One region of the Janthinobacterium sp. CG_23.4 genome, then DNA from elsewhere that is predicted to be linked to it. Evidence: predicted binding sites of a transcription regulator. Region 1 holds the regulator's gene; the other holds the start of a gene.

Evidence for each region. Region 1 encodes LexA, which represses DNA repair genes until DNA is damaged. Its sites were predicted from a motif close to ACTGTATNNNNATACAGT; they were not measured.
Region 2: recA (recombinase RecA) is a predicted target of LexA. The motif match lies at 12,186-12,203, and genes of this name have one in related genera.

The regions. Positions count from the first base shown of each region.
Region 1 covers NZ_JARXUX010000001.1:3,485,726-3,501,622, forward strand. Annotated here, with positions in the region: gene H4V96_RS15610 (DUF47 domain-containing protein) at 1-185, opposite strand, end outside; gene H4V96_RS15615 (replicative DNA helicase) at 278-1,663, opposite strand; gene rplI (50S ribosomal protein L9) at 1,798-2,253, opposite strand; gene rpsR (30S ribosomal protein S18) at 2,281-2,571, opposite strand; gene priB (primosomal replication protein N) at 2,587-2,895, opposite strand; gene rpsF (30S ribosomal protein S6) at 2,916-3,302, opposite strand; gene lexA (transcriptional repressor LexA) at 3,579-4,226, shown strand; gene H4V96_RS15645 (cystathionine gamma-synthase family protein) at 4,453-5,694, opposite strand; gene purF (amidophosphoribosyltransferase) at 5,942-7,465, opposite strand; gene H4V96_RS15655 (CvpA family protein) at 7,505-7,993, opposite strand; gene H4V96_RS15660 (SPOR domain-containing protein) at 8,010-9,035, opposite strand; gene folC (bifunctional tetrahydrofolate synthase/dihydrofolate synthase) at 9,060-10,358, opposite strand; gene accD (acetyl-CoA carboxylase, carboxyltransferase subunit beta) at 10,474-11,346, opposite strand; gene trpA (tryptophan synthase subunit alpha) at 11,544-12,341, opposite strand; gene trpB (tryptophan synthase subunit beta) at 12,458-13,708, opposite strand; gene H4V96_RS15685 (phosphoribosylanthranilate isomerase) at 13,701-14,384, opposite strand; gene truA (tRNA pseudouridine(38-40) synthase TruA) at 14,415-15,245, opposite strand; gene H4V96_RS15695 (FimV/HubP family polar landmark protein) at 15,392-15,897, opposite strand, start outside.
Region 2 covers NZ_JARXUX010000001.1:4,320,453-4,336,349, reverse strand. Annotated here, with positions in the region: gene hda (DnaA regulatory inactivator Hda) at 1-412, shown strand, start outside; gene H4V96_RS19475 (HAD family hydrolase) at 412-1,083, shown strand; gene pcnB (polynucleotide adenylyltransferase PcnB) at 1,076-2,458, shown strand; gene folK (2-amino-4-hydroxy-6-hydroxymethyldihydropteridine diphosphokinase) at 2,458-2,946, shown strand; gene panB (3-methyl-2-oxobutanoate hydroxymethyltransferase) at 3,056-3,931, shown strand; gene H4V96_RS19455 (6-phosphofructokinase) at 4,109-5,335, opposite strand; gene H4V96_RS19450 (alpha/beta fold hydrolase) at 5,369-7,387, opposite strand; gene H4V96_RS19445 (sodium:solute symporter family protein) at 7,429-9,477, opposite strand; gene H4V96_RS19440 (DUF4212 domain-containing protein) at 9,474-9,788, opposite strand; gene H4V96_RS19435 (sensor histidine kinase) at 9,781-11,313, opposite strand; gene H4V96_RS19430 (response regulator transcription factor) at 11,310-12,044, opposite strand; gene recA (recombinase RecA) at 12,294-13,394, shown strand; gene recX (recombination regulator RecX) at 13,622-14,077, shown strand; gene H4V96_RS19415 (DUF2889 domain-containing protein) at 14,579-15,139, shown strand; gene sucC (ADP-forming succinate--CoA ligase subunit beta) at 15,212-15,897, shown strand, end outside.

The DNA of each region.
Region 1 (15,897 bases):
ACGGTGGCGTAAGTGACTTTGTCGGCCTGTTTCTCGATGCTTTCGATCGCATGCACGCGGTTTTCCAGGTCGTCGAAATTGGTCATCAGGCCGAGCATTTCTTTGGCGCCCTTGACGCACAGTTCCGCGTGCTGGTTAAACAATTCAAAAAACTTGCCCTCAGTGGGCATCAAGCGTCCAAACATGTGATTCTCCGTTAAGCATTAAATCGTGATATTTACTACAGAAAGCCGCCCCGCAAGAGGGGGCAGCGATGGGGTGCCAGTGCTGCGGGGTCTTAGTCGCCTTGGTAAAGCGCCAGGCCACCGCTGTAATTGCCAAATTTGGTGTACTGCCCCATGAAGGTGAGACGAATGCTGCCGATTGGACCGTTACGTTGTTTACCGATGATGATTTCGGCCGTACCCTTGTCTGGCGAGTCGGGGTTATACACCTCGTCACGGTAAATGAACAGGATTACGTCGGCGTCCTGCTCAATAGCGCCCGATTCGCGCAAGTCCGACATCACAGGACGCTTGTTCGGGCGTTGCTCCAGCGAGCGGTTCAACTGCGACAGGGCAATCACCGGGCAACCGAGTTCTTTCGCCAGGCCTTTCAAGCCGCGTGAAATCTCGGAAATCTCCGAGGCGCGGTTATCGCCCGGCGTATTGGCCGACATCAGCTGCAAGTAATCGACGATGATCAAACCGAGCTTGCCGCATTGACGCGACAAACGGCGCGAACGGGCGCGCAGTTCGATGGAATTCAAGGCCGGCGTTTCATCGATGTACAACTGGGCGTCGTTCATCTTTTGAATCGCATTCGTCAGGCGCGGCCAGTCTTCGTCATTCAGGCGGCCCGTGCGCAGACGATGCTGGTCCAGCTGCCCGACGGAGCCTAGCATACGCATGGCAAGCTGGGCGCCGCCCATCTCCATCGAGAACACGGCCACGGGCAAGCCGCTGTCAATGGCAACGTTTTCGCCGATATTGACGGAAAACGCCGTTTTACCCATCGATGGACGGCCCGCCACGATGACCAGGTCGCCCGGCTGCAGACCTGAGGTCATGCGGTCGAGGTCGATGAAACCGGTGGGCACGCCCGTGATTTCACTCTGGTTGTCGCGGCTATAGAGCTCGTCAATGCGCTCGACCACCTGCGTCAGCAGGGGCTGGATAGCGGTCCAGCCCTGGGCGCCGCGCGCGCCCTCTTCGGCGATGGCGAAAATCTTCGACTCGGCCTCGTCGAGCATCTGCTTGACTTCCTTGCCTTGCGGGCTGAAGGCCGTGCCGGAAATATCGTCGGCGACGGTGATAAGTTTGCGCAGCACGCCGCGGTCGCGCACAATCTCGGCGTAACGCCGGATGTTCGCGGCCGATGGCGTATTTTGCGCCATGGCGTTCAGATACGCGAGTCCGCCCACATCATCGGCCTTGCCGAGCTGGGTCAGGGTTTCAAAAACAGTAATGACATCGGCTGGCTTGGAAGCGTTAATCATCTTGACGATTTGCTCGAAGATGATGCGATGGTCATAGCGATAGAAATCCTCCGCATGCATGAAGTCGGCGATGCGGTCATACGCTGCATTATCGCGCAGCAGACCACCGATAACGGATTGTTCTGCTTCGATCGAATGCGGCGGAATACGGAGGGAATCCAGTTGCGGATCAGAGGGGACGTTCATGGCGCGAATTATACCCGCTTCGGCGTGCTGGCAAAAATAAAGGGCTGAAATTGAGCGAAAAAAAGGCCATAAAAAAGCCGGGCGAACCCGGCTTTTCATAGAGCGTCACGCTTGCGGGCCAGGCCCGCAAACGATTACGCGTTCGCGTCTGGAACGACAGCGATAACGACTTCGACGACGACGTCGGTGTGCAGAGCAACCGAAACGTTGTGCTCGCCAACGGTCTTCAGCGGGCCGGTAGGCATGCGGATTTGTGCTTTTTCAACAGCAAAACCTTGCTTGGTCAGCGCTTCAGCGATGTCGAAGTTGGTGACGGAACCGAACAGACGGCCATCGACGCCAGCTTTTTGAGCAACTTGAACGGTCAGGCCGCTCAGTTTTTCGCCCTGGGCTTGCGATGCGGCCAACTTGGCGGCAGCAGCTTTTTCCAGTTCGGCGCGCTTGACTTCGAATTCAGCCACAGCGGTTGCCGTAGCACGACGTGCCAGGCGTTGCGGGATCAGGAAGTTACGTGCGTAACCGTCTTTGACTTTGACGACTTCGCCGAGGTTACCGACGTTAACAACTTTTTCTAACAGAATGATTTGCATAGTTCTTCTCCAGGAATATCTGACCGATTAAGCGTGGTGCAGATCGGTGTATGGCAGCAGCGCGAGGAAGCGAGCGCGCTTGATTGCGGTGTCAACTTGGCGCTGGTAGTGCGCTTTGGTACCGGTCAGGCGTGCTGGCATGATCTTGCCGTTTTCTTGGACGAAGTCTTTCAGCGTGTCGACGTCTTTGTAGTCGACTTGCTCAACGTGAGCTGCGGTGAAGCGGCAGAACTTCTTGCGTTTGAACAACGGATTTTGCTGTTTGCGTTTTTCTTTAAGCTTGAGCTTATTTTTGTCGAACTTTTTACCGAATGCCATGTCAGGCTCCTGTATCTAAAATGCGCTAGTCGGGGTGACTGCACTAAAATCAATGATGTGAAACACCAAACTCTTGCTGTTGCGGCTTTTTCTGGCCAGGAAACCCGTGAACTGATACACCCCGCCCAAGCTTGCCTGACTGAACCGGCCTGAGATTTCACCAGCGGCTAGCGCGGCAATATCAAACTCGGTCAAACGGGCAATTCCTGCTTCCATCTGCTGCGAAGAGTGTTGCAATACTGCATTCACAATCGGCAACCCTGCCGGGGTATAGCGCAATATTTCGCGCTCGGCAATGATGGCAGTGACTTGTAGCTGGTTCAGCGCACGATCCTGGTCAACAATTAGGCTGCTGCGGCTGGAGCGGCTGCTGGTGCTTCGGTGCGGTGGCTTTTGGCCGCGTCTTCGCGTTGTACCGATTTCATCATCGGCGAAGGAGCTGTTTCAGCTTTCTTCATTTTAACGGTCAGGTGACGCAACACGGCATCATTGAATTTGAATGCTGTTTCCAACTCGACCAGGGTCTCGTTGTCGCATTCGATGTTCAGGCAGATGTAGTGTGCTTTAGGCAGCTTTTGGATCGAGTAAGCCATTTGACGGCGGCCCCAATCTTCCACGCGGTGAACCGAACCGCCGCGGGTGGTTACGCTGGCTTTGTAGCGTTCGATCATCGCGGGCACTTGCTCGCTTTGGTCCGGATGGACGATAAAGACTATTTCATAATGACGCATGCAAACTCCTTCAGGTCGGATTGATAATCGCCCACCCCGGCGTCAAGACGGGTGTGGGAAGGTCAGCCGGAGATTATAACCGCCTTTTGCAAACGTTTCAATGATTGCTTCAACAAGCGGCCCATTCACGCGGCCAGCCAGCGGCTTTTTACCGTGCATTCCAGTATTTCACACGAAATTGGCGCAAATAAGGGAAATCCCCTTGCATAGTGGACGATACTGTACAAAAATACAGACTGTTCATATAGACAGCATTTTAGTATGCACCCACCGCTCATGATCAAGCTGACTGCACGACAAGAACAAATCCTGAACCTGATCAAGGATGCGATTGAAAATACGGGCTTCCCTCCTACCCGTGCCGAAATCGCCAATGAATTGGGTTTCAAATCGGCCAATGCGGCCGAAGAGCATTTGCAAGCCCTGGCCCGCAAGGGCGCGATCGAGATTTCGCCAGGCACCTCGCGCGGCATCCGCCTGATCGGTGCAGCGGCGAGTGCTGTCGCCGAGGCGCTGTCCTCGAAAGTGCAGGCAGCGCTACTGATGTCGCTGCCCCTGATCGGCCGCGTGGCGGCCGGCTCGCCCATCCTGGCGCAGGAAAACCTGGAAGCGAGCTACAACGTCGACCCGGCCCTGTTTTCAGCCAAGCCCGACTTTCTGCTGAAGGTGCGCGGCTGGTCCATGCGCGACGCCGGCATCATGGATGGCGATCTGCTGGCAGTGAAAAAAGTCGATAGCGCCAAGAACGGCCAGATCGTCGTCGCCCGCATCGGCGATGAAGTCACCGTCAAACGCTACAAGAAGACGGGCTCCGTCATCGAACTGCTGCCGGAAAATCCCGACTTCAAGGTCATCACTGTATCGCCGGAAGATGAGTTTGCGCTGGAAGGTTTGGCGGTAGGCTTGATGCGCAGCTGGCATTAAGCCACCGCATGTAAAAGTGCATGCCGGGGTCAGACCCGCCGGGTCTGACCCCAGTTTTTAGCTTGCGGCCCCTCTCATGCCGGACACGCAAGTTTCAATGTCCGACAAAACCGTGGCGAGCGGAAGGGGGAGGTGGCCAAGAAGCAGAACCGTACTCAGTACGGGGCGCCGAGCCGGTGAGCATCACAAGCCGCCTATACCGACCCGCAGCAGGTTTGGTTGGGCATCATTGCTCCAACGCGCTACGGAAATCCTCGAGCAAATCGGCCTCGTCCTCGATGCCCACCGACACGCGGATCAGCGACTCGGCAATGCCCATGCTGGCGCGACGCTCGGCCCCCATCTCGTAAAAGATCGTATGGGCGACGGGAATGACCAGGGTGCGCGTGTCGCCCAGGTTGCTCGCTGGAATGGCCAGATTCAAACGATTGAGGAAATCGAAACAATCGATCCCGTCCTTCAATTCAAAACTAAACAGGGAACCATAGCTGCGGAATAGCTGCGTCGCCAGCGCGTGCTGCGGATGCGACGGCAAGCCTGGGTAATGCACTGCCGCCACGCGCGGATCGGCTTGCAACATGCCGGCCAGCGCGCGGGCGTTCGAGCAGGTGCGCTCCATGCGCAAGGCCATGGTTTCCGCGCCGACGGCAAGATGGTGCGCCGCTTCCGGTCCCAGCGATGCGCCGAAGTCGCGCAAGGCCTTGGCGCGGATTTGCGCAATGCCCCACTGCACCGGCGCCGCCTTTTTATAGTTCTCGAAGATGTTCGGATACTGCGTCCAGTCGAACACGCCCGTGTCCGTCAAGCTACCGCCCAGCGCATTGCCGTGGCCGCCAATGGATTTCGTGAGCGCATTGACCACCAGACCGGCACCCACCGCTTTCGGGCGGAACAGGTAGGGCGTCGTCATGGTGTTGTCGACGATGTACAAAATGCCACGCTCCTTGCACAGGGCGCCGATTTTCGCCAGGTCGGCAATCTGCGTGCGCGGATTGGCGATGGTTTCCACAAACACGATGCGCGTCGCCGGCGTGATGGCGGCCACCACGTTGGCCACATCGGTGGCGTCGACGAAGGACACGGCAATGCCCTGCCCCGTCGCCGTTTGCCACAGGCTGTTGCTGTTACCAAACAAGAAAGCCGATGAGACGACATGGTCGCCTGCGCGCAGCAAAGACTGCACCACGGCGCCGATGGCGCCCATGCCGGTGGCGAAGCACAGGGTCGCCACGCCGTCTTCCATCTTGTTGACCTTCTCTTCCAGCGCAGAAACCGTCGGGTTGCCCTGGCGACCGTAGCGGAAGCCCGGTTCCTTGCCCTGGAATACGGCAGCGAGCTGGCGCGCGTCGCCGTAGCCAAACGCCACGGAGGTGTGTATCGGCTTGTGCAGCGAGCCATGCTCGATGCCCTTGCGGCGGTCGCTATGCAAGATGGTGGTGGTAAAGCCGTAGTTTTTTTTGGTGGTCATGGTGGATGCTGGAAACTATTAACCCTAAACAAAAGCTGGGGTCAGACCCTAATGCCGTTCAGTTAAGAGTTTTGGCCTGATTTATGAGCGCCAGTAAATTCGCTAAACCCAGAGGCAAAGAGCTGGGGTCGGACCCTCAGGGTCCGACCCCAGTCCTTGTTCTTGGGCTAAAAATAGCATCACTAACACTAACTTAACGGCATTAGGGTCAGACCCGACGGGTCTGACCCTAATGGCAAGGCGGCGATTACGCTTCTGTCGTTGCCAGGTTCAAGTTCAGCTGGGGACGGGGCGTATCTTCAGGCGCTGCTGCTTTCGGATGATGGCGCGCGTATTCCAGGCGGTCCAGGTATTCCTGCGACACATCGCCCGTCACATACACGCCATCGAAGCACGAAGCCTCGAAGTTCGTGAGCGCCGGATTGACGTCGGCAATGGCCTGCTTGAGCGCGCCGATATCCTGGTACACCAGATAATCGGCCGTGATTTCACGGCAGACTTCTTCCGTCGTGCGGCCGTAGGCGATCAATTCGTCGCGCGTCGGCATGTCGATGCCGTACACGTTCGGGTAGAGCACCGGTGGCGCGGCCGAGGCGAAGATGACTTTTGTCGCCCCCGCTTCGCGCGCCATCTGCACAATTTCACGGCTGGTGGTACCACGCACGATGGAATCGTCGACCAACAGCACTACTTTATCCTTGAATTCGGAAGGAATAGCGTTGAGCTTCTGGCGCACCGATTTCTTGCGCGCCGCCTGGCCCGGCATGATGAAGGTACGGCCGATGTAGCGGTTCTTGATGAAGCCTTCGCGATACTCGATGTTCAGCGCCAGGGCCAGCTGGATGGCGGCAGGACGCGAGGAATCGGGAATCGGCATGACCACATCGATATGCACGTCAGGCAGTTCGGCGCGGATCTTTTCAGCCAGGTACTCACCCATTTTCAGGCGCGTGGCGTACACCGAGGCGCCGTCGATGACGGAGTCGGGACGGGCCAGGTAGACGAATTCGAACACGCAAGGATTGAGGCTGGCATTGTCGGCGCACTGGGCGCTGTGCAATTTCTTGTCGGCATCGATGAAGACGGCTTCGCCGGGACCGATGTCGCGCACGAAACGGAACCCCATGCCTTCCAGCGCGACGGATTCGGAAGCGATCAGGTATTCAGGCCCCAGTTCCGTTTCATTGATGCCCAGGCACAAAGGACGGATGCCGTGCGGGTCACGGAAAGCCAGCAAGCCCACACCGGCAATTTGCGCCACGGCAGCGTAGCCACCCTTGACGCGGCGGTTCAGCACGGTGACGGCCTTGAAGATGGCTTCCGGGTCCAGATTCAGACCCGTCGTCGCTTCCTGGATTTCATGCGCCAGCACATTGAGCAGCACTTCGGAATCGGAATCGGTATTGATGTGGCGGCGGTCGTTCTTGAACATTTCCTGTTTCAACTGTTCCCAGTTGGTCAGGTTGCCATTGTGCGCCAGGGTGATGCCGAATGGTGCATTGACATAAAACGGCTGTGCTTCCTCTTCGCTCGACGAACCGGCCGTCGGGTAGCGGCAATGGCCGATGCCCGTTGTGCCCTGCAGCGAACGCATGTTGCGCGTACGGAAGACGTCACGCACGAGGCCATTGGCTTTGTGCATGGAAAACATACTGCTGTGATTAGTCGCAATCCCTGCCGCATCCTGACCACGATGTTGCAAGAGCAACAATGCATCATAGAGCAATTGATTGACAGGTTGATGGGAAACGACGCCGACGATGCCACACATGGTGTGCTCCTAAACTGTGCTACTGATTTTAAAAAAAATTCAAAATTTCACATGCTGCGCGTAAGCGGCAGGCAGATAAGGCTTGATGGCACGCGCGCCCTGCTCGGCGAACGGGCTGAGCGACGCATTTTTCCAGAACGGCTGCTGCGGTATGGACGTCATGCCACACAAGATGACGGCCGTCAGCACGATCATCAGGCCGCGCGCCACGCCGAACAGGCTGCCCAGCGTGCGGTCGGCCAGGCTCAAGCCCGTCACCTTGACCAGTGCGTCGACCGTCATGGACAGCAAGCCCATCAAAATGCGCACACCGATGAACAGCAGCACAAAGGCCAGCAACAAACGGATGACTTCGCCCGGCACCGCTTCGGGCAGCAATTTCGCCAGGCTGGCACCATACGCGTTGGCAACGACGAAAGCGACGACCCAGCTGACCAATGACAGCATTTCCTTGACCAGGCCGCGCATCATACTGATCAGCACGGAAGTGACCAGGACGAACAGCACCAAATAATCGAAGATCGTCACCTTCAGCCTTGCAACATCACGCCGGCACCAAGCTGCCGCCCAGGCCCAGCTTTTGCAGCTTGGCGCGGGTCTTTTCGGCGTCTTCACGGTTGCCGAACGGCCCCACGCGCACGCGGATGCGCTCGCCCGCCGGGCTAGCTACTTTCTGCGTGTAAGACTTGATGCCCGCTTCGCGCAGCTTGTCCTGCAATTCATCGACCTTGTCCTGCGTCGCCAGGGCCGCCACCTGCAGCACGAACTTGCCGCCGCCGCCGCCGGCCTCGTGCGTCTTGTCCGGTGCTTTCTCTTGCGCCTTGTCGAGTGGCTTGCCTTCCAAAATGGCCATGGCGCGCGCCGCATCATCGGCAGATTGCACCGACTTGGCAGGCTTGGGCTCGGGCTTGGGCTCCACCTTTACTTCATGCTTGGGTTCGGGCTTGGGTTCGGGCTTGGGTTCATGCTTCGGTTCCGCCCTGGCTTCATGTTTCGGCTCGGGTTTCGGCTCCACCTTGGCGGGCTTGGGTTCGGGCTTGGGTTCAAGCTTGGGTTCAAGCTTAAGTTCAGGCTTGGATTCGGCTTTCGGCTCGACATAGTCCGGTTTGAGTGGCGCGGGCTGAACGGCGGCCAGCACGGCAGCTGGCGCAGGCCTGGCCGCAGGCGGCAGCGGAGAGTCGACGATTTCCTCGGACTGGTCCAGGCCATGCGCTGCGGCCTGGGTCGTGACGGCGGGCACGGGCGCAGGCGCGGCAGCCTTTTCTTTCGAGGGAATGTCGATGGCGATATCGTTGAAAGGCGCTTTCGGCTCGGAATCGAGCAGCATCGGCAAGCCGACAGCGACACCCAGGGCCAGGGCGATGGCCCCGACCAGGCGGCGGCGTGCCCGCTTTTTTTCTGGCAAGACAGGGTCCGGCGCTTCCTTGCCACCACGGCGCGCTGCGCGGCCACCGGAAGTGTTGGCGGCGCGCTTGCGGGTCGGCGACTGTGCTTCGCCAGGGACATAAAAGCCGCTGTCTTCGCCAGAGGATTCTTGCTTGTTTTTAAACAGTTTCGAGAACAAGCCCATGCGTGATTTTCAGTCGAGTGCGTTTCAGTGAAGTGAGGATTTTCGGGCCTTCATCACGCCGGCGACGGTGAGGAAAGAGCCAAAGACCACAATTCTATCATTCTCACCGACCCGGCTCATCGCATTTGCATAAGCTTGTGCCGGATCAGCAAAAATAGACACAGTATGCTCGCTGCTGTCGGGCTTATCTGCCAGCATGATCTGCACCTTGGCGGCCAGTTCGGAAGCCGTGGCCGAACGCGGCGAAGGCAGATCCGTCAGGCACCAGTGGTCAACGTGTTCGCTCATCGCAGCGAGCACGCCATCGATATCCTTGTCCTGCATGGAACCGAACACGGCATAGGTGTACGGGTGATAGCCCATATTGCCCAGGTTCTGATTCAGCGCCGAGGCAGCGTGCGGATTATGCGCGACATCAAGGATCACGCTGGGACGGCCAGGCAAGACCTGGAAGCGGCCCGGCAGTTCCACCGTCACCAGGCCGGTGCGCACTTCCTGCGCGCCCACGGGCAACTTCAGCCTCAGCGCTTCCAGCGCGGCCAGCACGGCCGCCGCATTGAGGATCTGGTTGGCGCCGCGCAAGCTTGGATAGGCGAGCGAATTGCGGCGCTGCTCGCGCCCGCCATAGTTCCACTGCTGCTTGTCGCCCGAATAATTGAAATCGCGGCCCATCAGCCACAGGTCTGCACCGATGGCTTGCGCATGGTCGATCAAGGATTGCGGCGGCACGGGATCGCTGCAGATGGCCGGTTTGCCCGGGCGGAAGATGCCGGCTTTTTCAAAGCCGATCGCTTCGCGCGTATCACCGAGGTAATCCGTGTGGTCGATATCGACGCTGGTGACGATGGCCACGTCGGCATCGATCACGTTGACGGCATCGAGGCGCCCGCCCAGGCCCACTTCCAGGATGGCTACGTCCAACTGGGCTTGCGCCAGCAGGTGCAAGATGGCCAAGGTAGTGAATTCGAAATACGTCAGTGCTGTATCGCCACGCACGGCTTCGACGACGTTGAAGCTGGCGACAAGCTGTTCGTCGCTGGCCATCTCGCCCAGCACGCGCGCGCGCTCATTGAAGTCGAGAAAATGCGGCTTGATGTACAGCCCCACTTTGTAGCCGGCGCGCAAGAGTACCGATTCCAGCATGGCGCAGGTGGAACCCTTGCCATTCGTGCCGGCGACCATGATCACGGGGCAAGTAAAAGCGAGCTGCATGCGCGCCTTGACGGCTTGCACACGGTCCAGGCCCATGTTGATCTGAGTTTCCGAATGGCGACTTTCCAGCATGGCGAGCCAGTCCGGCAAGGTGGTGGGGAGGATTTGCATGGGAGACTTCTTGATTAGAGTGCGCGAGGCGGGAAAGACATGGGACCCAAACCGAAGACTGGGGTCGGACCCTGAGGGTCCGACCCCGGCAGTTCAGGTTTTGGGGTAAATCAAATTAAGCCAGCACTTCCACAGCCTGGTTTTGCAACAAGGCCAGCAAGCGGGCGATTTCTTCGCGCATCTTGCGGCGGTCGACGATCATGTCGACGGCACCCTTGGTGACGAGGAACTCGGCGCGCTGGAAGCCTTCCGGCAGTTTTTCACGCACGGTGTTTTCAATCACGCGCGGGCCGGCAAAGCCGATCAGCGCTTTCGGCTCGGCAATGACGACGTCGCCCATGAAGGCGAACGAGGCCGACACGCCGCCCATGGTCGGGTCGGTCAACACGCTGATGAATGGCAATTTCTTTTCCGACAGCTTGGTCAGCATGGCCGTCGTTTTTGCCATTTGCATCAACGATAGCAAGCCTTCCTGCATGCGCGCACCACCGGTGGCGGTGATGCAAATGAATGGCACTTTCTGCTCCAGCGCAATCTGCGCGCCGCGCACAAAGCGCTCGCCCACGACGGAGCCCATGGAGCCGCCCATGAATTCAAATTCAAAGCACGCCACGACCACTGGCAGGCTCATGATGGCGCCGCCCATGACGACCATCGCATCGGTTTCACCGGTCGCTTCCATGGCGGACTTCAGGCGGTCCGGGTATTTCTTGCTGTCCTTGAATTTCAAGGTATCGACGGGCAGGATTTCCTGACCGATTTCATAACGTCCGCCCGCGTCGAGCAAGCTGTCGAGACGTTCACGCGCGCGGATGCGCATGTGGTGATCGCATTTCGGGCACACGTGCAGGTTCGATTCCAGGTCCGTACGATACAGCACGGCTTCGCATGAAGGACACTTGACCCACAGGCCTTCCGGCATGGTCTTGCGCGCGGCAGCATCAGAACGCTGTATGCGCGGTGGCAGCAGTTTTTCCAACCAACTCATATTTTCTCCTTGGGCCCTTGTAGGGGTAGCGTCAATGGACACCCCCAGCAGACGGTAAGCGGCGACGGCCCGGCAGGGCGGCACCAAAAATTTTATCTATTGCACAATGACAGGCATTCAGTGGCCGAAGTGTAGCCGTTTATCGCCGGGCTGTCGAACTTTGCCGCTTACGCATCTTGCGTAAGCGGCAAGCTTACTCAGGCATCAAGTGCAGCGCGGATGCCGGCCGTGAAGCTGCGCGCGGCCTCTACGGCGCCCCCTGGCGGGGCGTTTTCAATCTCTTGAATGATGCGGCTACCAATCACGACGGCATCGGCCACCTCGGCCACGGCCTTGGCCGTGGCGCCATCGCGGATGCCGAAACCCACGCCGATAGGCAACTTTACATGCTGGCGAATGGCGGCGAGGCGCTCTGCCACCTGTTGCGTATCAATGTTGCCCGCTCCCGTGACACCCTTGAGCGACACATAGTAGCTAAAGCCGCTGCCCACCTTGGCCACTTGCGCGATGCGCTCTTCGGTCGAGGTGGGCGCCAGCAGGAAAATCAGGTCGAGGTCGGCGGCGCGCATGGCGCTGGCAAATTGCTCGCACTCTTCGGGCGGATAGTCGACGACGATGGCGCCATCGACGCCCGCCGCTTGCGCTGCCTGAATGAACGCGGCGCTGCCGATGCGCTCGACGGGATTGGCATAGCCCATCAGAACCACGGGCGTTGTCTGGTTCGTTTCGCGGAACTGGCGCACATAGCCAAACACGTCGTGAATGCCGACGTTGAATGCCAGGGCGCGTTCGCAGGCGCGCTGGATGACAGGGCCTTCGGCCATGGGGTCGGAAAATGGCACGCCCAGTTCCAGTATGTCGGCACCGCCCTCGACGAGCGCGTGCATCAGCGGCACGGTAACGTCAGGGCCGGGGTCGCCGGCGGTAATGAAGGTGACCAGGCCGGTCTTGTTATTCGATTTTAATTGGGCAAAGGTAGCGGCGATACGGGACATGGGAAGCTTTCTTGACGGTAAATAGATGGAATATTTTTCAAACCCAAGGGCAAATGCTGGGGTCGGACGGGGACGCCGAGTCCCTGAGCGCCCGTCCCCCGGCTCTTGCTTTGGGGTTAAGAAAAATTCAATCCCATGCGTTCTGCCACGGTATGCATGTCCTTGTCGCCACGGCCCGACAGGTTGGCCAGCAGGGTCTTGTCTTTCGGCAAAGTGGCCGCCAGCTTGACCGCATACGCCAGCGCGTGCGCCGATTCCAACGCTGGAATGATGCCTTCGATATGGCAGCAGTCATGGAAAGCTTGCAAGGCTTCGTCGTCCGTGATGGACACGTATTGCGCGCGACCCAAGTCTTTCAACCATGCATGTTCCGGCCCTACGCCCGGATAGTCCAAGCCAGCGGAGACAGAATGCGTCTCTGCGATCTGGCCATTCGCATCCTGCAACAGATAGGTGCGGTTGCCATGCAGCACGCCCGGGAAACCGGACGCCAGCGAGGCCGAATGTTTGCCTGTATTTAAGCCTTCACCGCCCGCTTCCACGCCGATCAGTTGCACATCCTTCTGGTCGATATACGGGTAAAAGATGCCCATGGCGTTCGAGCCGCCGCCGATGCAAGCGAGTACGTAGTCAGGCTGGCGGCCCGTCATTTCCGGCATCTGCACCAGGCATTCCTCGCCGATCACGGACTGGAAGTCGCGCACCATCATCGGGTAAGGATGGGGGCCGGCCACGGTGCCTATGATATAGAAGGTGTTTTCGATGTTGGTGACCCAGTCGCGCATGGCTTCATTGAGCGCGTCTTTCAAGGTCTTGGAGCCCGATTCGACGGGCACGACGGTGGCGCCCAGCAATTTCATGCGATACACATTCTGCGCCTGGCGCTTGATGTCTTCGCTGCCCATATAGACCACGCATTCGAGGCCGAAGCGGGCGCAGATGGTTGCCGTGGCAACGCCATGCTGACCGGCACCCGTTTCGGCGATGATACGCGGCTTGCCCATGCGCCTGGCCAGCAAAGCCTGACCGATCACATTGTTGATCTTGTGCGCGCCCGTGTGATTCAAGTCCTCGCGCTTGAAATAGATTTGTGCGCCACCGGCCATCTCGGACCAGCGCTTGGCATGGTAGATGGGCGACGGACGGCCAACGAAGTGCTTGAGCTCATAACGGAACTCTTCGAGGAATTCCGGGTCAGTGCTGTAGCGCGCGTAAGCGGCTTTCAGCTCATCGAGTGCGTGCGTGAGCGTTTCAGCAACAAACGCGCCGCCATACGGGCCGAAGTGGCCGCGCGGGTCAGGAAAAGGATAATCGGTGGCGTGGAACAAGCCGGCGGCAGCGCCGGGAGCGGTGGTGTGGTCATTCATGGTTGTTTCCTCTGGCAATGATGGTGTCGGCATCCTGCACCGCGGCGATGAACGCGCGGACTTTGGATGCGTCTTTGATACCCCTGAGCGCTTCGACACCACTGCTGATGTCGACGGCGTAAGGGCGCACGCGCACCACTGCGTCAGTCGCGTTTTGTACGCTCAAGCCACCACTTAAAACGACCCGAGGCGCGAGTTCTTTTGGAATGAGAGACCAATCAAATACCTTTCCTGCACCGCCATAGGCATCCACATAAGTATCGAGCAAGAGACTCGAGAACAAGGGACTGGCGGCGCGATAGCGCTTTTCATATTCTAACAAATCTTCGCAGCGGGCGTCAGGTTTGACACGGAACACTTGCGTAAATGGCGTTTGCACTGCGCCAGCGAGCGCAGCGCTGTGTTCGGGCGTCTCGTCGCCATGAAATTGCAGCAGCGACAAGGGGGCCACGGCCTTGGTTGCCAGCACCTCTTCCACGCTGGCATTGACGAACAGGCCCACCGTCGTCACGTACGGCGGCATGGCCGCGATCAGGCTGGCAGCCTGCTGCGGCGTCACATAACGCGGGCTTTTCGGATAAAACACGAAACCGATGGCGTCGGCGCCTGCCGCCACGACAGCCTCGATGTCTTCGGCGCGGGTCAGGCCGCAGATCTTGATGCGTGTACGTGGCATGTTATTCCTTACAACAATTGAATGAAAACGTCAGAACCAGGGCAAGGCGCTGCTGCTGTCTTGCGGCAAGGCCCATTTCGGGTCGTAATCGATCTGCGCCAGGTAAAGGCCATCGGGCATGAAGGTGGGCGCGGCCGCGTGACGGTCCTTGCTTTCCAGTAAATGTCCGAGCCATTCCGGCTTTTCACGCCCGGTGCCGATATACACGAGGGAACCGACCAGGTTGCGCACCATGTGGTGCAGGAAGGCATTGGCCGTGATGGTGAAGATGACGCAATCGCCACGCCGCTCGATGCGGATGTCGTGCATCAGCTTGACGGGTGACTTGGCTTGGCATTGCGCGGCGCGGAAGGCCGTAAAATCATGCCAGCCCAGCAGCGGCTGCACGGCCTGGCGCATCAACGCCACGTCCAGCGGACGGAAAAAAAAGCCGGCGCGCCCTTCCACCAGCGGCGAACGGGTGGCATTGTTATACAACACATAATGGTAGGTGCGCGCGCGCGCGCTGAAGCGGGCGTGGAAGAAATCGTTAACGGTGGGATCGCCAGCGAGCTCCTTGGCCCAGCGCACGGCGATGGATTTCGGCAGGAAGGCGTTGACGCCGCGCACCCACGAGTGCACATCGCGGTTCAGTTGCGTATCGAAATGCACAACCTGCTCCAGCGCATGCACGCCCGTATCCGTGCGCCCGGCGCAGGTGGTGGCCAGGCGCACGCGGGCAAACTGCTCGAGCGCGTTTTCCAGCTGGTCCTGTACCGTTTGCCCGTCTTCCTGTTTCTGGTAACCATGCCAAGCCGTGCCGTCGTACTGCAGACCGAGGACGATACGCTTGCATGGCGTTGCTGTCGTAATATTTTGCATCAGAGCATTATACCGGCGCAAAGGCGGCCCCGCATTCCGGCCACACAAGCGCCTGAGGCGGCGTTCAGGGCAAGGCGCGCGGTCGAAGACAGTACGAATAGCACGGCCAGACCGTGCCACGCAGCCATGGACGTCGTCTCGGGCGCTTAGCTCAGCAGCGCACGCATGGTATTGGCCTTCGCGACCTGCTCTTCGCTGCCGCCCTTGATGACTTCATCGATCAACTCGCGCGCGCCTTCCTTGTCGCCGATTTCCTGGTAGGCGATCGCCAGGTCAAGCTTGGTATCCATTTCCATGTGGATGGCCGACAAGGGATCATCCACGCCCACGCTGGCCGTCTTGCCATCGTGGAGGTCCAGGTCGATGCCGGACAAATCGAATTCTTGGGCCGGCGGTATGGCTTCCGGCAAGCTCGCTGGCGCTTGCGCTTCGTCAAACAGGCTGTCGATGGAAGGCGCGGCGGCCGCCACCGGCGCCGCTGCGGGTGCCACCGGCTCGTCGAGGTCGAAATGCGCCAAGTCCACATCCGTCAGCGGGTCGGGCAAGGGCGTCATGCCGGCGCCCACGCCATTGACGGGGCCCGCTGGCGGCTCCAGGTCGAGGCCGAAATCCATGCTGGCGTCATCGTGCGCTTCGTGCATATCCTGTGCGC
Region 2 (15,897 bases), 830 kb from region 1:
TTTGTATCTGCTCGACGACTGCGAAAAGCTCTCGCCGCTGGCGCAGATCGATGCCTTTGCACTGTTCAATGAAATCCGCGCCAACAAAGCCTATATGGTGTGCAGTGGCGCCGTGCCGCCGGCCGTGCTGCCCGTGCGCGAAGACTTGCGCACGCGCATGGGCTGGGGCTTGATTTACCAGATCCAGGGCTTGACCGACGATGAAAAAATCGCCGCCCTGACCCAGGCGGCCACCACCCGCGGCTTGACCTTATCGCCGGGCGTGTTACCCTATCTGCTGTCCCATTTCCGGCGCGACATGCGTTCGCTGTCGACGATGCTGGACTCTCTCGACCTCTACTCCCTGGAAACCCAACGCCCGATCACCTTGCCATTGTTGCGCGAGTTGCTGCAGGCGGAAGCGAAAGAATGATGAATCTGGCCCTGTTTGACCTCGACCACACCCTGCTGCCCATCGACTCGGATCACGAGTGGGGCGAATTCCTGGTACGCATCGGTGCCGTGGATGCCACCGAATTCACCCGCCGTAACGATGAATTCTTCGCCCAATACCAGGCCGGCACGCTCGACCCGGTGGAGTACCTGGAATTTTCCCTCGGCACCCTGGCGCAATTCCCGCGCGAACGCCTGGACGCGCTGCACCAGCAATTCATGGCCGAAGTGGTCTTGCCGGCGATCCGCCCCGCAGTGCTGGCGCTGCTGAAACAGCACCGGGACGCAGGCGATTTGCTGGCCATCGTCACGGCCACCAACTATTTCATCACCAAGCCCATCGCCGAGGCACTGGGTGTCGAACACCTGCTGGCCGCCATGCCCGAATATGACGCTGAAGGCAACGTCACGGGCAAGCTGCTGGGCACGCCGACCCTGGGCGCGGGCAAGCTGACCCACACCCATGCCTGGCTGGACAAGATGGGCAAGGCGCTGGGGCAGTTCGAGCGCAGCTACTTTTACAGCGATTCACACAACGACATTCCCTTGCTATCGGTCGTTACCCATCCGGTCGCGACCAATCCCAACACCGCTTTGAGCGCACATGCAACCGTCCACGGCTGGCCATCACTCCACTTATTCAATGATTAAAAAATTCATCCGCAAGATCCTCGGCGTTAAAAAAGAGGCAGCGCGCGACACCACGGCCGCCGTCGTGCTCGGTCCTGCGCAACACGGAATCGACCCGAAACTGGTATCGTCGAATGCCATCCGCGTCACCAGCAGCCTGCAGGAGGCGGGCTTCGAAGCCTTCGTCGTCGGCGGCGCCGTGCGCGACCTGCTGCTGGGCGTGAAGCCGAAAGACTTCGATATCGCCACCAACGCCACGCCGGAACAGGTCAAGCGCTTGTTCCGCCGCGCCTTCATCATCGGCAAGCGCTTCCAGATCGTGCATGTGATGTTCGGCCAGGATTTGCTGGAAGTGACGACCTTCCGCGGCGCCGGCGCCGATTCCGCGCCCAAGGATGAACATGGCCGCGTCCTGCGCGACAATACCTTCGGCTTGCAGCACGAAGATGCGCTGCGCCGCGACTTCACCATCAACGCCATGTACTACAACCCGGCCACGCAGGAAGTGCTCGATTACCACGGCGGCGTGGAAGATATCCGCGCCCAGACCCTGCGCATGATCGGCAAGCCGGAAGAACGCTACCGCGAAGATCCCGTGCGCATGCTGCGCGTGGTGCGCTTTGCGGCCAAGCTGAAATTCACCATCGAGCCGCATACGGCGGCACCGATTCCCATCATGGCGCCGCTGATCAACAATGTGCCCGCGCCGCGCGTGTTCGACGAAATGCTGAAGCTCCTGATGAGCGGCCACGCGCTGGCCTGCCTGCAGCAGCTGCGCAAGGAAGGCTTGCATCACGGCTTGCTGCCGCTGCTCGACGTGGTGCTGGAGCAGCCGCTGGGAGCGAAATTCGTCACCCTGGCGCTGGACGCCACGGACGCCCGCATCGCCGCCGGCAAGACCGTCTCGCCAGGCTTTCTGTTTGCCTCGCTCTTGTGGCACCAGGTGCTGGAAAAATGGACGGCTTACCGCGCCGCCGGCGAGTCGACGATCCCCGCGCTGCACCTGGCGGCCGACGACGTGCTCGACTCGCAAACGGAAAAGCTGGCCTTGCAACGCAAGATCGGCTCCGACATGCGCGACATCTGGTCGATGCAGCCACGCTTCGAGCGCCGCGTCGGCAAGGCGCCGCACAAATTGCTGGAACACCTGCGCTTCCGTGCTGGCTACGACTTCCTGCTGCTGCGCTGCGCTTCGGGCGAGATCGACATGGAGATCGGCGAATGGTGGACCGCGTTTTATGAAGGCGACGAGGAAACGCGCGAAGCCTTGCTGGTCAGCGCGAATGCCGCGCCGGGCGCCATCAAGAAGAAGCGTCCGCCACGCCGCAGCACGCGCAGCAAGAGTGGCACAGGCGGCACGGGCGGCAGCAGCACGGGCAGCACTGGCGACGAATGATGGACGCACTTGCCCCCGTCACCGCTTACATCGGTATCGGTGCCAACCTGGGCGAGGCGCAGGCCAATGTGCAGGATGCGATTGCGCGCCTGGCGCGCCTGCCCGGCACCAGCTTGCTCGACGCCTCGGCCAGCTACCGCACGGCGCCCATAGCTTCCAGCGGTGACGACTACATCAACGCCGTGGCGCGCATCTCGACCACAGTGCCGGCCGAAGAGCTGCTGCTGGCGCTGCATGCCATCGAGGCGGCGCACGGGCGCGAGCGGCCCTACCGCAACGCCCCGCGCACGCTGGACCTGGACTTGCTGCTGTACGGCGACGCGCAGATCGCCAGCGCCACGCTGACGGTGCCCCATCCGCGCATCACCGAGCGCGCCTTCGTGCTGGTGCCGCTGCTGGCCTTGGCGCCCGCCATCGTCGTGCCCGGCCTCGGGCCAGCACAGGATTACCTGGCAAGCGTCGCTGAGCAGGCCATCAGTCAGCTCTGAGCCGTTTCGCGCCCATCCTCTACAATGGCGCTGCTGCAGCACGCCGCATAAAGTACTACACTAGCGGCATCGTCGTCGCACCACCCCCTTTACACTCTAGAGAATACCTATGTCCGCTTATTTGCAAGGAACAGATCTGGCCGCAAAAGACAAGGCCGCCACCCCGGCGCCGGCGCCATCGAAGACTGTCGCCAACAAGGCTGTGACCATCCACACGCTGGCCACGCTGCGCGCCGCCGGCGAAAAGATTTCCATGCTGACCTGCTATGACGCCAGCTTCGCGTCCCTGATGGACCGTTGCGGCGTCGAGATCTTGCTGATCGGCGATTCGCTCGGCATGGTCTGCAATGGCCATAACTCGACCCTGCCCGTCACCGTGGCTGAACTGGCCTACCACACGGCTGCCGTGGCGCGCGGCGCCAAGTCGGCCTTGATCATGTCCGACTTGCCGTTCGGTGCGTATGGCACGCCCGAAACAGCCTATGCCAACGCCGTCATCCTGATGCAAGCCGGTGCGCACATGGTCAAGATCGAAGGCGGTGCCTGGCTGGCCGAGACTGTCCGTTTCCTTACCGAGCGCGGCATCCCCATCTGCGCCCACATCGGCCTGACGCCGCAATCGGTGCATCAGCTGGGCGGCTATAAGGTGCAGGGCAAGAGCACGGAAAGTGCCGCACAGCTCAAGAATGACGCGCTGGCGCTGCAAAGCGCGGGTGCCGCCATCGTGCTGATGGAAGCGATGCCGACGCAGCTGGGCAAGGAAGTGACCGACATGCTGACGATACCGACCATCGGCATCGGCGCCGGTCCCGACTGCTCGGGCCAGGTACTCGTCATGCACGACATGCTGGGCGTGTTCCCAGGGCGCAAGGCGCGTTTTGTGCGCAACTTCATGGAAGGCGCTGCCAGCATCGACGCCGCCGTCTCCGGCTATGTGCAAGCGGTCAAGGATGGCAGCTTCCCGGCACAGGAACACTGCTTCTGATGCACGGCTGCTGACGCCGGCCATGCAGGGCATCTCGCCTCGACAACTGTCGGGGCGATTTTCTTGGTGCGTAGCGTGCCCGTCCGCCAAAGCGCCATCGGCATGCCATCGAGCAGCATGATCAGTGGTCAGCAACTATTGCGGCCACTGTCATTACCATCGCTGGCGCAGAAGCATTTAGGGCTTCAGCACCTTGGCCACCTTGGCCGCCCGCAGGCGGAAGGCGTCCGGCATGCCCGAACCCAGTAGCGGGCGCAGATACAGCCGGAAGGCATCGGTGACGTCCGTGCCGCTGGCGCTGATGAATTCGTCTTCCATGGTGCGCGTCTTGCCCGCCACGTCCGCCAGCGGCAGCAACTCGTAGTCAACGGAATAAAAGCCCGTACGCTTGATGGCGACCGAGCCATCGCGCTCGCCCCACATGGCGAACTGCACCGCCTTCTCGCCCACTTCGCGCGCTTCGCGTTGATCTACATCAGAGACGCAACCGATGAAGGAACGCTGCAGATAGCCGAAGGTGTCGCCGCGCACGCGCTTGATGCCCAGCTTGGCCTTGATGGCATCGCATAGCAGGTCGGCCAGTGCGCCGGTGCCCGACAATTGCACATTGCCGTGCGCATCGCGCTCCACCGCATCGCCAGCCTGTTGGGCCAGCAGGCTGGCGATGGGTTCGCCCGAGGCATCGTGGATGCCCTCCGAGACGGCGATCACGCAGCGGCCGTATTTTTCATATGCAGCTTTCACGTCGGCGATAAATTGATCGAGCACGAAGACGCGTTCGGGCAGGTAGATCAGGTGTGGGCCATCGTCGGGGAACTTCTTGCCCAGCGCCGAGGCGGCCGTCAAAAAGCCCGCGTGGCGGCCCATCACCACGCCCACGTACACGCCAGGCAAGGCTGCATTGTCGAGGTTGGCGCCGGCGAAGGCCTGGGCGACGAAACGCGCGGCCGAGGGAAAGCCTGGCGTGTGGTCGCTGCCCACCAGGTCGTTGTCGATGGTTTTCGGGATGTGGATGCAGCGCAGCGGGTAGCCGGCCTTGTGCGCTTCCTCGCTGACGATGCGCACCGTGTCGGACGAGTCATTGCCGCCGATATAGAAGAAGTGTTCGATCTCGTGCGCGCGCAGCACTTCGAAGATTTGCTGGCAGTAGGCGATATCGGGCTTGTCGCGCGTGGAGCCGAGGGCCGATGAGGGCGTGGCGGCCACCAGTTCCAGGTTATGGCTGGTTTCCTGTGTCAGATCAACAAACTCTTCATTGACGATGCCACGCACGCCGTGCAGCGCGCCATACACGCGCGTGACATGGTGAAAGCGCCGCGATTCGAGCACCACGCCCACCAGCGACTGGTTGATGACGGCGGTGGGGCCGCCTCCCTGGGCAACAAGAATTTTTCCAGACGGCATGGGGTCTCCTCGCAAACGGTACGGCCTTCCAGCCTACTCCTTTTTTGCCACGGCGCTGTCTTTTCCGATCATTCTGTCGAGGAATTTTTCCACCCGGCCCCAGAAGTCGATGCGGTTCTTCGGCAGCGTCCAGCCATGGCCTTCCTCGTCATAGACCACCCATTCGACATCGCGGTTGTGTTGTTTGACGGCCGCATAAAACTGCTTGCCGTGGTAGAGCGGCACCCGCTGGTCGGCGGCGCCGTATGCCAGCAATAGGGGCTGGGTGATGCGCGCCGCCTGGGCGATGGGCGAGGTGGCCTGGAACTGGGCTGCGTTGGCCGTCCGGTCGCCAATGAGTTCGGGCATGCCGTATTGTTTCCAGTCATCGCCGAGATCGGACTTGAAGCTCCAATGGCCGCTATACAGCAGGTTAATGTCGGTCACGCCCACCCAGTCGACGGCGCAGCGGAACAGGTCGGGATCGTTGACCAGGCCCATCAGGGCAGCATAGCCGCCATAGCTGGCGCCGGCAATGCAGATACGGCGCGGATCGGCGATCCCTTCGGTGATGGCCCAGCGCGCGCCATCGGCAAGATCGTCCTGCATCTTCAAGCCCCATTGTTTCCAGCCGGCCCGAAAATGCTTGGCGCCAAAGCCTGTGCTGCCGCGAAATTCCGGTTGCAGCACGGCATAGCCACGCGAGGCAAGAAATTGGACTTCGGCATTCCATTGCCAGGAGTTGCCGCGGACATATGGGCCACCATGCACGAGCACGACCAGCGGCAACTGCTTGCCGGAAGTCGTGGCGGGCACGGTGAGCCAGGCTGGAATGGACAGGCCATCGCGCGTCTTGTAGCGCACCAACTGCTGCTCGCTCATCTGCGCCGGCTGAATCAGCGGCTGCGTTTCGCCGATGATGCTCAGCGTGCCCGTGTCGCTATTGAACAGCGAGAATTTGCCCGGTTGCCGATCTGAATACGAGGTTACCAGAATGAAGGGCGTGGTGGGGCGGGCCGCCAGCGAGACCAGGTTGATTGTCGCTGGCAGCAGGGCGTCGATGCGCGCCTGGGTCGCTGCCATGGCGGGGGCGAACCAGCGCGTGGCGCGCGCATCGCTGAGGTGGCGCACACCCAGCAACTTGCCTTGCCGGACGATCAGATTGCCGCTGAAATCATAGCCGTCGAGCGAGATGATGGGCGTGGGTGTGATGCGGCTGTTGGCCAGGTCGTAGGCATGCACGGACAGCGTATCGCTGCCCATGCGGGCGCTCACGTACAGGGCGCCATCCGGGCCAAAGGAGAGCGGGGTGAAGGCATCTGGGCCGCCGAGGTAGGCGTCGAACTGCGCCAGCGTGCGCCAGGCGCCGCCGTCCGGTTCCCGGTACATGATGCTTTCCATATTGCGCTCCCGGGTTACAGCCAGGCGTGGTTCGCCATGCTGGTCGAGCAGCCAGCGGCGCACCTTGCCCGGCGGCTTGACGCTCGTGCTGCGGCCCGTGAGCGTATCGAGTTGCCGCAAGCCCTCATAGTCGACTTCGCCCGTCGAGGTGTACACGGTGCTGCGCACATACACGGCCGGGGAATCCTGCGCCCCACGCTGTCCCATCAGGTAGGTATGCCATGGCAGCAATTTATAGACCGAGGTGGAGGCGTCGGGCGCGGCGCTGCGCGCGGCCAGTTGGCGAAAGTTGCTGCCGTCTCGGTTGACGGCAAACAGTCCCGGCCCGAAACGCAGGTCGCCGGGCGCCGTCTGGCGGTCGCGCGTGTTCAGGATCAGGCGCTCGTTGTTGACCCATTCGACGTCACCGACATCGACGTTGCTAAATTGCGCCACGATGTTGATGTTGTTATCGAGCAGGTTGACGATGGCCAGCCGGTCGCGCTTGTTCGCGCCGCTCACTTTTACGGCCAGGTGACGCGCATCGGGTGACAGCTGGGGTGCGCTAAATTCCGGGTTGGCGAAGAAAGCTGGCAGCGGCGGTACGATGGCGGTGTGCGCTTGTACGGAGATGGCAAATAGGCTGGCGCAGGCGGCCAAGGCATGTAGCAGACGCAAGAGAGACTGGGGCATAGTGTGTTTTAAGCTGGAATGAAAAATTTAAATATAGAGGTTCATTCCGGCGCCCGGATATGCTCCACCAGTCCCTTGCTGCGGCGCGCTGGTGCCGGTGTCAGCCAGCTGACCACGATGGCGGCGGCCAGGCCGGCCGGTACGCCGAAGATGCCGGCGGAAATGGGCGCGATATGAAACCATTGACCGCTGGCATTGCCACCGAGCATGGCGCTGGTGTGCAGCATGTAATACAGGCACACGCCAAAGCCGGCCAGCATGCCGGCCAGTGCGCCCTGGTAATTGGCGCGTTGCCAGAAGACACCCAGCACCAGCGGCGCGAACAGGGTCGAGGCGGCCAGCGAAAAAGCCACGCCCACCAGCGACAGGATGTCGGCCGGTTTTTGCGAGGCCGCGTAGGCGGCGATGAAGGCCACGGCCAGCAGCAGCAATTTTGAAATCGTCACGCGTTTTTGCGTCGAGGCGCTGGGATCGACCACCTTGTAATAGATGTCGTGCGAGAGGGCATTTGAAATAGCCAGCAGCAAGCCGTCCGCCGTCGACAGGGCGGCGGCCAGGCCGCCAGCCGCCACCAGGCCGGAAATCACATAGGGCAGGCCGGCGATCTCGGGCGTGGCCAGCACCAGTACGTCGGCGTCGATGGAAATTTCCGCCAATTGCACGATGCCGTCGCGGTTGACGTCGACGATGCTGATCAGCGGACTGAGCTTGTCCACATTGGCCCAGTACGACACCCAGGTGGGCAGCTTGGTGTACTGCGTGCCCACCAGTGCCGAGTAAATATCGTACTTGACCAGCACGGCCAGCGCAGGAATCGTAAGGTAGATCAACAAGATGAAAAACAGGGTCCAGAAGACCGATACGCGCGTTTCGTGCACGGATGGCGTGGTGTAGGAGCGCATCAGGATATGCGGCAGGGCAGCCGTGCCCAGCATCATGCAAAACACGAGAGCCAGAAAATTGTTGCGCTTGATGTCGGACTGCTCGTGGTCGGCGGCGGGAAACGGCTGCGCGTGCGGAATGATCGGTTCGGCGCGTTTCTGATTCTGCGCCTGCATCGCCTGCCACAGCACGCGTGCCTCCTCCGGGCTTTTCGGATAGGCAATCAGATAGCGCTCCGCGTTGCGGATATCGAATAGCGAGGTATTGCGCTGGCGTAAAGTATCGAGCTGGCGCTGGGCTGTCAGGCGGCCTTGCTCCCAGGAGCCGGGCAAGCCGGCGATGCGCGCCTGGTAGCTTTGTGCGCGCTGGCGGAAGATGGCGCGCACTTCGTTTTCTTTCGGGTCCGTTTCCAGCACGTGTTCGCGTGCGCTCAGTTGCGGCAACACTTTGCCGTAAGCGATCTGCGGCACGGGGTTATCCGCATGCTTGACCGACAGCCAGATGGCGGGAATCAGAAAGGCGACCAGGATGATGATGTACTGCGCCACCTGCGTCCAGGTGATGGCGCGCATGCCACCCAGAAAAGAGCAGACCAGGATGCTGGCCAGGCCCAGGAAGATGCCGACGGAAAAATCCACGCCCGTGAAGCGCGAGGCAATCAGGCCGACGGCGTAGATCTGCGCCACGACATAGGTAAACGACACGATGATGGTGGCGGCCACGGCCACGACGCGCACGCTGGCGCCGCGCTTGTCGGTGCCGCTGGCATAGCGGGCGGCGAGGAAATCGGGGATCGTGTACTGGCTGAACTTGCGCAGGTAGGGCGCGATCAAGAGTGCTACCAGGCAATAGCCGCCCGTCCAGCCCATGATGAAGGCCAGGCCGTCGAAGCCGTTCAGGTACAGGCCACCGGCCAGGCTGATGAAGCTGGCGGCCGAAATCCAGTCGGCGGCCGTGGCCATGCCGTTGAACATGGCGGGCACTCTGCGCCCTGCCACATAGTATTCGGTGACGTTCGAGGTGCGGCTGATGACGCCGATGGTGGCGTACAGGGTGATGGTGACCAACATGAACAGGTAGCCGATCCAGGCGCGCGGCATGCCTTCCTGTTCGAGTACCGACAGGGCCAGCAGGAAGGCGGCAAAACCGGCGGTAAACAGCAGGTAGTAGCGGCACAGCCGCGCAAAGAAGCTGCGCTGGCCGCTCATTTTTGCTCCTCGGCATGAAAAGCACGGTCCAGGCGCCGCATGCGCCAGGCATAGAAGGCAATGATGGCCAGGTAGACCAGCGAGGCGCCCTGGGCCGCCATATAGAAAGGCAGCGGCCAGCCGAACAGGTTCAGATGCAATAGTTCGCGCGCATAAAATACGGTCAGAAAGCCCGTCAGTAGCCAGATTAGCAACAGGATGGCTGTCAGGCGCCGCGTCTGTTGCCAATGCACATCGAGGCGCGCCTGCAGCTCGGGACTCGGTGTGCGTGCCGGCCGCAACGGCGTCGCGGGAATGCTGGGCTTATCCATACGTGATCTCATCGTCTTCGGGGGGATCGGGCAACAGCAGGGCGATGCTCAGGCGTAACAGGGTGCCCGGCAGCTTTGGTGCGTGGGCGCGCGGATTGTTAAAAATATCGACTTCGGCGCCATGCTGCTGAGCAATTTCGCGCACGATGGCCAAGCCCAGTCCGCTACCGTCGACATTGCTGCCGAGAATGCGGTAAAAGCGCTCGAACACGTGTTCCCGCTCGGCCTGCGGTATGCCGGGACCCGTATCTTCCACTTCCAGGATGGCCAGTTCCAGGGTGCTGCGCACGCGCACCGTGACGCTGCCGCCAGTGGGCGTGTAGCGCAGGGCATTGTCGATCAGATTACTCAGCAGTTCACGCAGCATCATGGCATTGCCGGAAATCATGATCGAATACGCGGGCTGTTCGAAGCCCAGGTCGATATGCTGGGCAAACGAGGCTTGCACCCAGTCCTGCACCACGCCGCGCGCCAGTTCGCTCAGCTCGATGGGAGCAAACGCCGTGCCGGCCTGCGGCTGGTTTTCCGCGCGTGCCAGGGCCAGCAGCTGATTCACCAGGCGCGTGGCCGCTTCCGAACTTTTCGCCAACTGCAGCAGTGAGCGGTGAATCTCGTCGTGGTCGGTTTGCCGCAGGGCCAGTTCGGATTGCATGCGCATGCCGGCCAGCGGTGTCTTCATCTGGTGCGCAGCGTCGGCGATGAAGCGTTTCTGCATGTCGATGGACAAAGATAAGCGCGCCAGCATCTCGTTGAGCGAAGCGACCAGTGGCGTGATTTCCTCGGGCACCTGGCCCGATTCGATGGGGGAGAGGTCATCCGGTGGTCGCGCGCGTATGCGTTCCTGCAATTGCGCCAGCGGTGACAGGCCGCGCGCCAGGGCAAACCAGACCAGGGCCAGGATCACGGGCAGGATGATGAACTGCGGCAAGATCACGCCCTTGATGATTTCATTCGCCAACTGGGCGCGTTTTTCCAGCGTTTCGGCCACTTGCACCAGCGTGCGGCGCGGTTCATCGTCGATGCTGGAGGGCATGTCGAGATAGGTGAACGCCACCCGCACGGGCGTGCCGTGGATGGTGTCGTTGCGAAACAGCACCATGCCACTGCGGTATTTATCGGGTTCTTGCGGCGGCGGCAAGTCACGGTCGCCGTCGAGGTATTCGCCTTGCCCGCCCATGACCAGGTAATACAAGGTATCGACATCGTCGCCGCGCAGGAAGTCGCGGCCCTTGCTGCTTTTGTCCTGCATGCGGCGCAGCATCGCGCCATCGGCTTGCTTGACCTGCTGCGTCAGCACCGTCACGCTGTCTTCCAGCGCATGGTCGAACGGTTGATTCGCGATGCCCTTGGCCACCAGGTAAGTGATGGCGATGCTCATCGGCCACAGCAGCAGCAAGGGCGCCAGCATCCAGTCGAGGATTTCGCCGAACAGCGAATGCTCGATGCTGTCATCTTGCTCCGTGGTGGGCGGCTCGAACCAGTCGTCGTCGTTCACTTCGTCCGCTGGCGCTTCGCGCGCCTTCACTTGCTGGCGGTTCCGCTGGCCGGGCTGGCCGACACGCCCGCTTCGGCGTTCAGGCGCGCCGCTTCCGAGTATTTTTCCAGGCAATAGCCGAGGCCACGCACCGTAGCGATGCGCACGCCACCGACCTCGATCTTCTTGCGCAAACGGTGCACATACACTTCGATGGCGTTGTTCGACACCTCTTCGCCCCATTCGCACAAATGGTCGACCAGCTGCTCTTTCGAGACGAGGCGGCCGGTACGGCCCAGCAGGATTTCCAGTAAGCCCAGTTCGCGCGCCGACAGGTCGAGCATCTGCTCGTTGATGTAGGCGCTGCGCCCCACCTGGTCGTAGCTGAGGGGGCCGTGCTTGATGATGGCCGCGCCGCCGCCGGCGCCACGGCGCGTCAGGGCGCGCACTCTTGCCTCCAGTTCTGACAGGGCGAACGGCTTGGCCATATAATCATCGGCACCCAGGTCGAGGCCATTCACGCGTTGCTCGATGGAATCGGCAGCCGTCAGGATCAGTACCGGCAGCAGCGAGGCGCGCGCGCGCAGGCGGCGCAGCACTTCCAGGCCGGACATCTTCGGCAGGCCCAGGTCGAGGATCAGCAGGTCGAATTCCTGGGTCGACAGGGCAGTATCGGCCTCCTGGCCGGTCTTGACGTAGTCGATTGCATAACCGGACTGGCGCAGCGAACGGGTCAGGCCATCGGCCAGCACGCTGTCATCTTCGGCAAGTAAAATACGCATGGTGAACTTCCTATGCTTGCAACTTCAGGACATCAGAAGTCTGTATTGTGTTTGATTTTCCGCAAGGTGGATAGTTTTTGTGAAAAACCAGGCTTGTATTGATCTGTTTCAAAACAAATCCACGTTCCGCTTGCATTGATCACTGTTTTTTTATACAGTACTGTCTGTATAAAGAATTTAACCCACTGGCGCTATCGCAGGCTGCACGATTCAACTGAATCTGCAACTGTAGAACGGCTGAAAGAACATATGGACGATAAAAAAGCTGTAGTACCCGCATCGGAAAAAGCCAAGGCGTTGGCCGCCGCACTGGCGCAGATCGAGAAGCAGTTTGGCAAAGGTTCGGTCATGCGCATGGATGCCAGCGCGGTGATCGAAGAAGTGCAAGTCGTGTCAACTGGTTCGCTCGGCCTCGATATCGCGCTGGGCGTGGGCGGCTTGCCGCGCGGCCGCGTAGTGGAAATCTACGGTCCAGAATCGTCGGGTAAAACCACGCTGACCCTGCAAACCATTGCTGAAATGCAAAAAATTGGCGGTACTTGCGCCTTTATCGATGCCGAGCACGCACTCGACGTCGGATACGCCCAAAAACTGGGCGTGAACCTGCATGAGTTGCTGATCTCGCAACCGGATACGGGCGAGCAGGCGCTGGAAATCTGCGACGCACTCGTGCGTTCGGGCAGCGTCGACCTTGTCGTCATCGATTCCGTGGCCGCACTGACGCCACGCGCCGAGATCGAAGGCGACATGGGCGATTCCCTGCCAGGCTTGCAAGCGCGCCTGATGTCGCAAGCCCTGCGCAAGCTGACCGGTTCCATCAACCGCACCAATACCCTGGTCATCTTCATCAACCAGATCCGCATGAAGATCGGCGTGATGTTCGGCAGCCCGGAAACGACTACCGGCGGCAACGCGCTGAAATTCTACGCCTCCGTGCGCCTCGATATCCGCCGCACCGGCTCGATCAAGTCCGGCGATGAAGTGATCGGCAACGAAACCAAGGTCAAGGTCGTCAAGAACAAGATCGCGCCACCGTTCAAGGAAGCGCACTTCGATATCCTGTACGGCGCCGGCACCTCGCGCGAAGGCGAAATCCTGGACCTGGGCTCGGATGCCAAGATCGTGGAAAAATCCGGTTCCTGGTACAGCTACAACGGCGAACGCATCGGCCAGGGCAAAGACAACGCCCGCGCCTTCTTGCAAGAGCGTCCGGCGCTGGCCCGCGAGATCGAAAACAAGGTCCGCGCTTCGCTGGGCGTGCGCGAACTGCCACCGCTGGCGGCTGAAAAGCCGGAAAAAGCGGATAAAGCCGCCGACAAGGCTGCCAAGGCGGAAGCCAAGTCAGAGTAGGTCGGATTAGCGCGGCAAAGCGGCGCGTAATCCGACAACACCACAGACGTCAACAATGTTGTCGGATCAGACGCCAACAATGTTGTCGGATTACGGCCCAGGTGGCCTAATCCGACCTACGCATGGCTTGCCGCAAGGTAGGACCCTGATCGCCGTCCCGCGCTGTTGCGCCGGGCGGCGATTGTATTTGGGTGCTGTGATCGTGGAATGAAAGACAAGGTGGGTGTATGGCTGCAGTACAACTAAGCCTGAAGGGCAGGGCGCTACGCTTTTTGTCGATGCGCGAACATAGCCGCATGGAATTGCGGCGTAAGTTGCAGCGCCATGCGCAGGAAGGCGATGATGTGGAGGCCTTGCTCGACAGCCTGGAACAAGCCAACTGGCTGTCGCAGGAGCGTTTTTCCGAGTCGCTGATACACCGCCGCTCGGCCCGTTTCGGCAATAGCCGCATCATGGCGGAATTGCAAAGCCATGGGATTGCTGGCGAGGCCTTGCAGGAACTCAAGGCGGGCCTGGCCGAAGGCGAGACCGCACGCGCCTGCGAAGTATGGCGTCGCAAATTCGGTACGGTGGCGCAGGATGCCGAACAGCGCAACAAGCAGATGCGCTTTTTGATGCAGCGCGGCTTTTCGCAGCGTGCCGTGCACGTGGCCTTGAAGGGCCTGGAGCCCGAAGACGACTAGGTACGCGCCGCTAGCGGTCCCGCTGGCCGCGACTCCTCGCCGGCACCGCTGTGTTCCTTCTGCAACAGTCGATGGCTGCCCTGAGCCTTGCCCGCGCGCTCGCATCGCGCCAGAGCATGGTTTTACTGGCAAGTCACTTTCCCTGGCATCAGCCAGTTCATTGGATGGCCTATTGTTGCGCTGCGTGGGGCCAGGCTTGCCCATGCTGCTGTTTGCAGGGCAAGCGCGGCACGTTGGCGTATTTCGCGGCGTGCATCGGACATATCAATCATCACCATCGGTGATAATGGCATCAATTTCCATGTGCATTATTTATGCTTTGAAATGTCTTTATCGAGGCAGTAAAAAATTATGTTGCGGCGCAACCGGCGTCCAGTGTGCTACACTTTTAGGGTTTTTGCGGCGCCGCAGGTGCGGTTGCTGTTCGTAGAAGCTGCGAACAGCGTGCTTTATGCACATTGCTGCTTACTAAATTACGGCCGCGCAAGCGGCATCGGTCTTATGCCCCTGTCAACTCCCGTATCCCGGCGCGCCTTACGGCACTCCCGCGTTATCGACGTCCAAGCGTATGTGCGCGACGACGGCCTGTGGGATATTGACGCCCGTATTACCGATATCAAAAGCTATGACGCGATGCTGGCCTCCGGCCCCCGTCCCGCCGGCACTCCCCTGCATGACCTCCACTTGCGCATTACCGTCGATCACGCACTGACTATCGTCGAGGCCGCTGCCGCCTCCGATTCCGTGCCCTATCCTGGTTTTTGCGATACCATCGGCCCCGCATACAGGGCGCTGATCGGTTTGAATTTACTCAAGAATTTCCGCCGCGACTTGAAACAGCGCCTGGCGGGAATCGCTGGCTGTACCCATTTGACCGAACTGGCGCAAGTCTTGCCGACTGCGACGGTTCAGGCATTTGCCGGCGATGTCTGGTCGACCCGTGACGGTGAGAATGCTGACTTATCGCATGAAAAGCCGTTTCAACTCGACAAATGCCACGCCCTGCGCACCGATGGTGGGGCGGTTGCACAGTATTACCCGCGCTGGGTAGCCAAAGCGTGACCCCGGCGCTTTCCTGTTTTTTTTGCACCACTAACCGTATTTTTATACATCAGTATCAGAAGGGAAGCCAGCATGAAAATCCATGAGTATCAAGCCAAAGAAATCCTCCGGCAATATGGAGTGACGGTACCACGCGGTATTGCGTGCATGTCCGTCGACGAAGCCGTCAAGGCTGCGGAAACCCTGGGTGGTCCGGTATGGGTCGTCAAGGCCCAGATCCACGCAGGTGGTCGCGGCAAGGGCGGCGGCGTCAAAGTGGCGAAATCGATGGAGCAGGTCAAGCAATATGCTGACCAGATCATGGGCATGCAGCTGATCACGCATCAGACCAGCGCCGAAGGCCAGAAAGTCAACCGCCTGATGGTGGAAGAAGGCGCCGACATCAAACAAGAACTGTATGTTTCGCTGGTCACCGACCGCGTCACGCAGAAAATCGTCCTGATGGCGTCGTCTGAAGGCGGCATGGACATCGAAGAAGTGGCCGAGAGCCATCCAGAGAAGATCCATCACGTCACCATCGATCCAGGCGTTGGCCTGACCGATGCCCAGGCAGATGACATCGCGAGCAAAATCGGCGTGCCTGCCGGTTCCATCGTCGACGCCCGCGTCAACCTGCAAGGCCTGTACAAAGCGTATTGGGAAACCGATTGCTCGCTGGCCGAAATCAATCCGCTGATCGTCACCGGCAGCGGCAAGGTCATCGCCCTGGACGCCAAGTTCAACTTCGACCCGAACGCGCTGTTCCGTCATCCGGAAAT